Regions from separate parts of the Ralstonia mojiangensis genome, predicted to be linked through region 2. Evidence: predicted binding sites of a transcription regulator. Region 2 holds the regulator's gene; the other holds the start of a gene.

Region 1 (3,411 bases), on a different contig from region 2:
GGTCGTCCGATGGCCGGAAAGGCGGGCGCACGATCGTGTGATCCAACACGCGGGCGCCGTTGCGGTCGTCCCGCTCACGGGCGCGGCGGACCTCACCGCGGGCACGCTTTTCGTCGCGCTCACGGCGTTCACGGTCACGCGCCTGCTCGCCGGTCGGATCAAAGTCAGCCAGTTGCTCGCGCGGCAGGTTTCGCTTGATCAGCTTTTCGATGTCGGCCAGGAAACGCTCATCACCCGGCGCAAACAGCGACAGCGCATCACCCGAAGCACCGGCACGGCCCGTGCGGCCGATACGGTGCACGTAGTCTTCTGCGTTGAACGGGAGGTCGAAGTTGATCACGCACGGCATCTGCGAGATATCGAGACCGCGCGCTGCCACGTCGGTGGCGACCAGCACATCCACGGTACCTTGCTTGAAGGCTTCGAGCGTTTGCATGCGCTCGGTCTGCGTCTTGTCGCCGTGGATGGCGTTGGCGTTGATGCCTTCGCGCTCCAGCGCGCGCGCCAGGCGCGAGCAGCCGATCTTGCTGTTGGAGAACACGATGCACTGGCGCGGCAGGCCTTGCTCTGCTCGCTGGCGCAGCAGATGCACGAGCGCCGCTTGCTTGTGGTTGTCCGGCACCGTGTAGATGACCTGGCGGACGTTCTCTGCCGTGGCGTTGCTGCGTGCCACTTCAATGGTTTGCGGATGACGCAGGTAGCTCGCGGCCAGCTTCTTGATCTCGGGCGAGAAGGTCGCCGAAAACAGCAGCGTCTGGCGGTGCGCCGGCAGCAGGTTGATGATGCGCTGCAGGTCGGGCAGGAAGCCCATGTCGAGCATGCGGTCGGCTTCGTCCAGCACCAGCATGCGCACCTGCGACAGGTTCACGCTGCGCTGCTGCACGTGGTCGAGCAGGCGGCCCGGCGTGGCAACGAGGATTTCCACGCCGCGGCGCAGTTGCTCCGTCTGCGGGTTCATGTCGACACCGCCGAACACGACGGCGCTGCGCAGCGCCGTGTATTTCGCGTACTTGGCAACGTTGTCGTACACCTGGTCCGCAAGCTCGCGCGTAGGCGTGAGAATCAGCGCCCGCACCGGATGACGCGCCGGCGACGCGCTCGTGTTGGCGTCGGGCAGCAGGTTATGGATGATCGGCAGCGAGAAACCGGCGGTCTTGCCGGTGCCGGTTTGCGCCGCGCCCATGACGTCGCGACCGGCAGTTACCACCGGAATGGCGGCCGCCTGAATGGGCGTGGGCTTGGTGTAACCGCTTTCGGTCAGCGCGCGGAGGACGTCCGGATGCAGGCCGAAGCTGTCGAATGTCACCGATTCATTGGCCGGCGCTTCTGACGCTTCAGACATCGTTGCAGTATTCATAGGGGGAGATGCGGCATGCCGGTTGGCATGGCGGCGCGCCAGACCCAAGCGGAAAACCCGCGTGCGGCTCGCGCAAAGCGTTAAAGATCAAGAGTTTATCACGTGAGACTCAGCCCGGGCCGGATGATCGGCCACCCAGGCCAACCCCGGCGTCACACCTGCCTTGACACGGATCAAGTGTGGCCGCCCCGCACTGCGCGACCATCGGAGCATTCCAACCTCGGCTGCGCTCTCCCATGGTCACCACGCTCTATGAAACGCCCGAGCACGTCTGCCTGATGTTTTCTGACCTGGTCGACGATCACGATGACCTGCCTGTGCAGACCAACCAGTTCCTCATCGTCGATCACGGCCACGGCGCGCTGATCGATCCGGGCGGTCAGATGACCTACAACGCGCTGTTTTTGGCGATGAACCGGTACTTTCCGCCCAAGCAGCTCGACTACGTGCTGGCCTCGCATGCAGACCCGGACATCGTCGCCTCGGCGGGCAGGTGGCTAACGAGCTCGAGCTGCGACATCCTGATCTCGCGCGTGTGGGAACGCTTTCTGCCCCACTTCTGCAGCGTCGGCAAGACCGAAGGCCGCATCGTGCCGATTCCGGACACGGGCATGGCGATTCCGCTGGGGCAATCGCATCTGCTGGCGGTGCCGGCGCATTTCCTGCATTCGGAAGGCAATTTCCAGTTCTACGATCCGGTGTCGCGCATCCTGTTCTCAGGCGATCTGGGGGCGTCGATGGTGCACGCCAATGTGGCCGCCAAGCCCGTGGAAGATTTTGATGCGCACCTGCCGCTGATGGCGCCCTTCCACCGTCGCTACATGAGCGGCAACCGCGTGTGCCGGCTGTGGGCGCAGATGGTGCGGGGGCTCGATATTGAATGGATCGTGCCGCAGCATGGCCAAGCCTTCCATGGCAAAGCCATGGTCAACCGGTTCATCGACTGGGTTGAGACGCTCGACTGCGGCATCGACTTGATGACGCCCGAAGTCTTCCGCCTGCCTGCGTTACCGAAGGCGCCGGCCGGCGCGACGCTCAAGACGCGCGTTTAACGCCAGATGCCGGAGCGGCCGGCAGAATGATCTTCATCATGGCGCTCGACAGCTCGTGCGCCAGCACGCCGGCGTCGATGCGCGACGGATCGTGCCACGTATACATGAACCCCATCACGCCGCCCATCGAGTGCGCCGCGACGCGCGCATCGCCAAAGTCGAACACGCCGGCGCGTTTTCCCTCGTCGAGCAGCGCATAGAGATCGCGGTAATACGCCCGCGACATGCCGTGCAGCCACTCCACCGTTTCGGGGCGCAGGTATTGCCGATCGCGATACGTCAGCGCCGCGGCGTAGTGGCAGTCGATGCAACGACGCGCCATTTCCAGCAGACACGCCTGCAGACGCTCCCGCACGGGTAGAGCCGGGTCGGCGGTCTCACGGATGGCCGACAGGCACACCTGTGCGGCCTCGCGACACAGAATGTCGAAGATCTCGTACTTGTCGGTGAAGTAGTAGTACACCGCCGGTTTGGTCACGCCGAGCGCGTTGCACAGGTCGCTCATCGTCATGCCGGCATAGCCCTTGGTGAAGAAGAGCTGCGCGGCTGTGTCGAGAATCTGCCGGCGGCGGGCCTCTTGCCGCTCGGCGATGTGCGGGCGCGTGGCCGGCGGTGTGACGCCGGGAGCTTCGGGCGCCTCGGTTTCAGCAGGCGGTTGCACGTCGGGAACGGCAGGTTTGCGGACGGTGGACATGGCGCATATTTTCGCATGTCGCCCGCGTATGCGCCGTCGCATACACGCATCTTGGCGACATCACTGTCTCAAATGCTTGACGCATCAAAGAACGCTTTCTATATTCTTACCCGTTGGTATAAAAAATTACTTTCCAGTATAGATAGTGCGGCGCCGCCGTGCGCACGCACTGCACAACCCAACGGAGACAAGCTTTGGCGATGGACGAGTCCGAGTATCTCGGCCGCGTTCGCGCGCTCTGGGCGCGCGCATGGCCGGTCGATACCCCCCGCGAGCCGCATTACCCGATCGGGCGCGCCGCCCTCACC
Region 2 (3,411 bases):
CCTGCACCGAAACGCAGTGGCTGTGCCCGCAAAGTAGGGCCGGAGGAGCGAGTTGATCCGGTGCCGGTCAGGCACCACAAGGGCAATTTCTTCCGCCGCCATGGGGACGGATACTGCACCGGACGACTACCAAGAAGAACGGCAGCCCGCCCGAATCGACTGTCCAGGGTGACTCTACCGCTGGATGGCATCGCTTGGCGCCGCGCTTGGGATTGTTGATTTGCGCGGGTGGCGAATCGAATTGTTGTCGATTGTAGGGCAATTTCCAGCAGCGCCGCAACCGGGAAGATGTCCTAGCCTCCCATCCCGGGCCGGATGGCGATTTCCCCGCGCTTTAAACGCTTACAGCACGAGACAGAATCCGTGTGCGTTAAGCATCTCTGGCAGCCAGATTGCGTGAAACAGCCCCCAGACCCCAAACCCGGCGATGGCGATGCCAGCCGCGCCTCGCGCCCATCGCTGGCGCGACAGCCCTCTCAACCACCCGGCCAAGCCAGACATCATCAGAAGGTTAGGCAGTGTGCCGGCACCAAAGACGAGCATGACCACGGCCCCTGAGGCTGCGTTGCCTGCCAACAACGCTACAGCCAATGCGCCGTAAACCATGCCACACGGCACCAAACCCCACGCCATACCCGTGACATAGCGGCGCAGCAACGGCGGCTGACGCTGAAGCTTGCCGCCCAGCCTAGCCGCCGCTAGAGACAGACCACCAGCGACGCGGCCGAGCAAGCGCTCAAGCCACACGCTGCGCCACACATCTCCGGCGGAACGCACGAGCAGCAACAAACCGTAGGCGAGCAGCAATGCACTGGCGAAGGCAAACAAGCCGCGTTGAATGGGCAGCCATTGCTGGCGCCAGACGGTCGCACCCATCGCACCCATGATTGCGCCAAGCAGCGTATAGGTGGTCAGCCGGCCGGCATGCATGACGACCTGCTCAAACCATAGACGGCGGCGAGACACGATCCGCACCGCCACCGCCCCGCGCTCGGCCGCGAGTGCGATACCGCTGCACATCGCCAGACAATGGACACCGCCGAGCAACGCAATCAGGAAAACGCTCAGAAGCGCGGCGGCACTCATCTTTCTGACGCTCTCTTGATATGGGCCAAGGTTTTCGTTTTGCTGTTGCGAACTAAGCGTAATTGGCGCGTTTTGCCGCATCGGAAATGTCCGAGGACAAGAAGGTCGCCGTTATAATAAGCTGGCGCTATACAACAAGAATTACTCATTTCACTTTCCCGAAATTCGCCCCCGCCCGTGCTCACTCGAATCGCACTTACCGACCAAGCCTCGCGTTGTTCCACCTGTGTACTCGGGCAAATCTGCCTGCCGGTGGGAATGAACTCGGATGACGTGCGCAAGATGGACGATTTGGTCGGCGAGCGCATCCGCATTAAGAAGGGGCAATCGCTCTATTCTCTGGGTGAGCCACTGGAGGCGGTTTACGGCATTCGTTTCGGCACGCTCAAAACCCATCTGACGCTTGAAGACGGACGACACCAGATCACTGGGTTCCATCTGCCGGGTGAAATCGTCGGGCTCGATGGCATTGGTGATATGCGCCACGTGTCGGACGCCACCGCGCTTGAAGATACTGAAGTCTGCGTGGTGCGCTACGACGAGCTGCAGCACCTTTCGCGCCGGCTGCCTTCGCTGCAGCATCAGTTTCTGCGCATCATGAGCAAGGAAATCTCGCAGGATCATCTGATGCTTCTCACGCTGGGCTCCATGCGTGCGGAGGAGCGTCTGGCAGCGTTCCTGCTCAACCTCTCGAAGCGATCGGCCCAGCGAGGATATTCGTCGACCGAGTTTGTGCTGCGTATGAGCCGCGAAGAACTTGGCAGCTATCTGGGTCTGAAGCTCGAAACCGTCAGCCGCCTGTTCTCGCGCTTTGCCGAAGCGGGTCTCATTCAGATCCGCCAACGCCACGTCAAGTTGGTCGACCTGGCCGGCCTGCGCCAGGTCATGAGCGGTCAGGCCGCCTAAGCTGCTTCCATGGTTCCCGCTCACACGAGCGGGTGTTCATGCGCTTCCAGTTTGCCGATGCCCGGCGACACATAGAGCGTCAGCGCGCTCGACAATCCGCACAGCAACCAGAACACAAAGAACGACACGGTGTAGACCGCCTGGGTCGACACCGTGATCTGTTCGCCGAAGAAGCGCAGGTCGGCGGGGTCCACCACCGCAAAAACCACCAGCTCAGCCAGCGCGGCCGACAGAAATGCCGGCCACAGAATCCACATCAGCAATCGACGTTTCATCGGGCCTCCGCGTGAATGGCATGTGGCGGCGCGACGACCGTCTTTTCAACGACCAAACCGCGGCGCACCACGTTGTCATGAATAGCAGGATCGGGATGCGACATTGCCAGCCAGATGGTGACGCCGCAGCCGACCATGGCGACGAACGGCCCTGCCATCAGCAGCCATGGCCAGGGCTCGCGCCACCAGGGACGGGCCTGTGCGGAAGATTGCGTTGCGTGCATCGTTGCCTCCTGTTGGGGATGCCGCATCAGCGCGGCACGATGAAGCTCGACGGTTCGCGCAGTACGAGGCTGTCGCTACCGCTGTCTGCATGGATGACGAAACGGATTTTGTGCGAGCCGGGGGCGGCATCGTCGGCCGGCCGGCGTACGCGCACAGGCAGCAGTCGGTTAGCCGCCGGCGGCAACTCCAATGTGGTCGACTCGCCGCTGCCGCCCTGCACGTCCAGTTCCGGCATGCCCTCGGCGGTGATGGTCACGCGCATGGGGTGCTCGGACGCGTTCATCAGTTGCAGGCGATAAACGTTCTCGATCTTGCCGCCGTCCACTTCACGCGCCAGCGCACCACGATCACGAATCACGTCAACCTTGAGCGGCTGCCGCATCGCCAATGCCACGATGAACCCGGTGAAGAGCACCAGCATGATTCCGGTATAGATCAGCACACGCGGACGCAGCAGATGTCGCCGGGCTTCCTTCGGGCTGAGCCGATCAAGCATCGCGCGTTCCGACGTGTAGCGGATCAGACCACGCGGGTAGCGCATCTTGTCCATGACCTGGTCACAGGCGTCAATGCAGGCGCCGCAACCGATGCATTCGTATTGCAGCCCTTGGCGGATGTCGATGCCGGTCGGGCATACCTGTACACAGATGCTGCAGTCGACGCAGGCACCCAGACCCTGAGCTTCGAAATCGGCGTTGCGCGAACGGCTGCCGCGCGGCTCGCCGCGCTGCGTGTCATAAGTGACAACGTAGGTATCGGGATCGACCATCACGCTCTGGAAACGAGCGTAGGGACACATGTAGCGGCAGACCTGTTCGCGCATGAAACCGGCGTTACCCCAGGTCGCAAATGCGTAGAACAGCATCCAAAACGTCTGCCAGGGGCCGAGCGACAGCGTCCAGGTCTCCATGCCCAGATC

What was found. The regulator FNR, encoded in region 2, switches genes on or off when oxygen is low (the NO sensors DNR and NnrR bind a similar motif). The targets are predictions, from matches to a motif close to TTGATNNNNATCAA.
Region 1: NG898_RS03010 (oxygen-binding di-iron domain-containing protein) is a predicted target of FNR. The motif match lies at 1,521-1,534, and genes of this name have one in related genera.

Annotation. Positions count from the first base shown of each region.
Region 1 covers NZ_JAMXHU010000001.1:650,470-653,880, reverse strand. The annotation lists gene NG898_RS03015 (DEAD/DEAH box helicase) at 1-1,342, opposite strand, end outside; gene NG898_RS03010 (oxygen-binding di-iron domain-containing protein) at 1,594-2,409, shown strand; gene NG898_RS03005 (TetR/AcrR family transcriptional regulator) at 2,393-3,103, opposite strand; gene NG898_RS03000 (AMP-binding protein) at 3,304-3,411, shown strand, end outside.
Region 2 covers NZ_JAMXHU010000003.1:253,250-256,660, forward strand. The annotation lists gene NG898_RS13250 (sulfite exporter TauE/SafE family protein) at 343-1,086, opposite strand; gene fnr (fumarate/nitrate reduction transcriptional regulator Fnr) at 1,264-1,992, shown strand; gene NG898_RS13260 (hypothetical protein) at 2,013-2,267, opposite strand; gene NG898_RS13265 (FixH family protein) at 2,264-2,491, opposite strand; gene ccoG (cytochrome c oxidase accessory protein CcoG) at 2,518-3,411, opposite strand, start outside.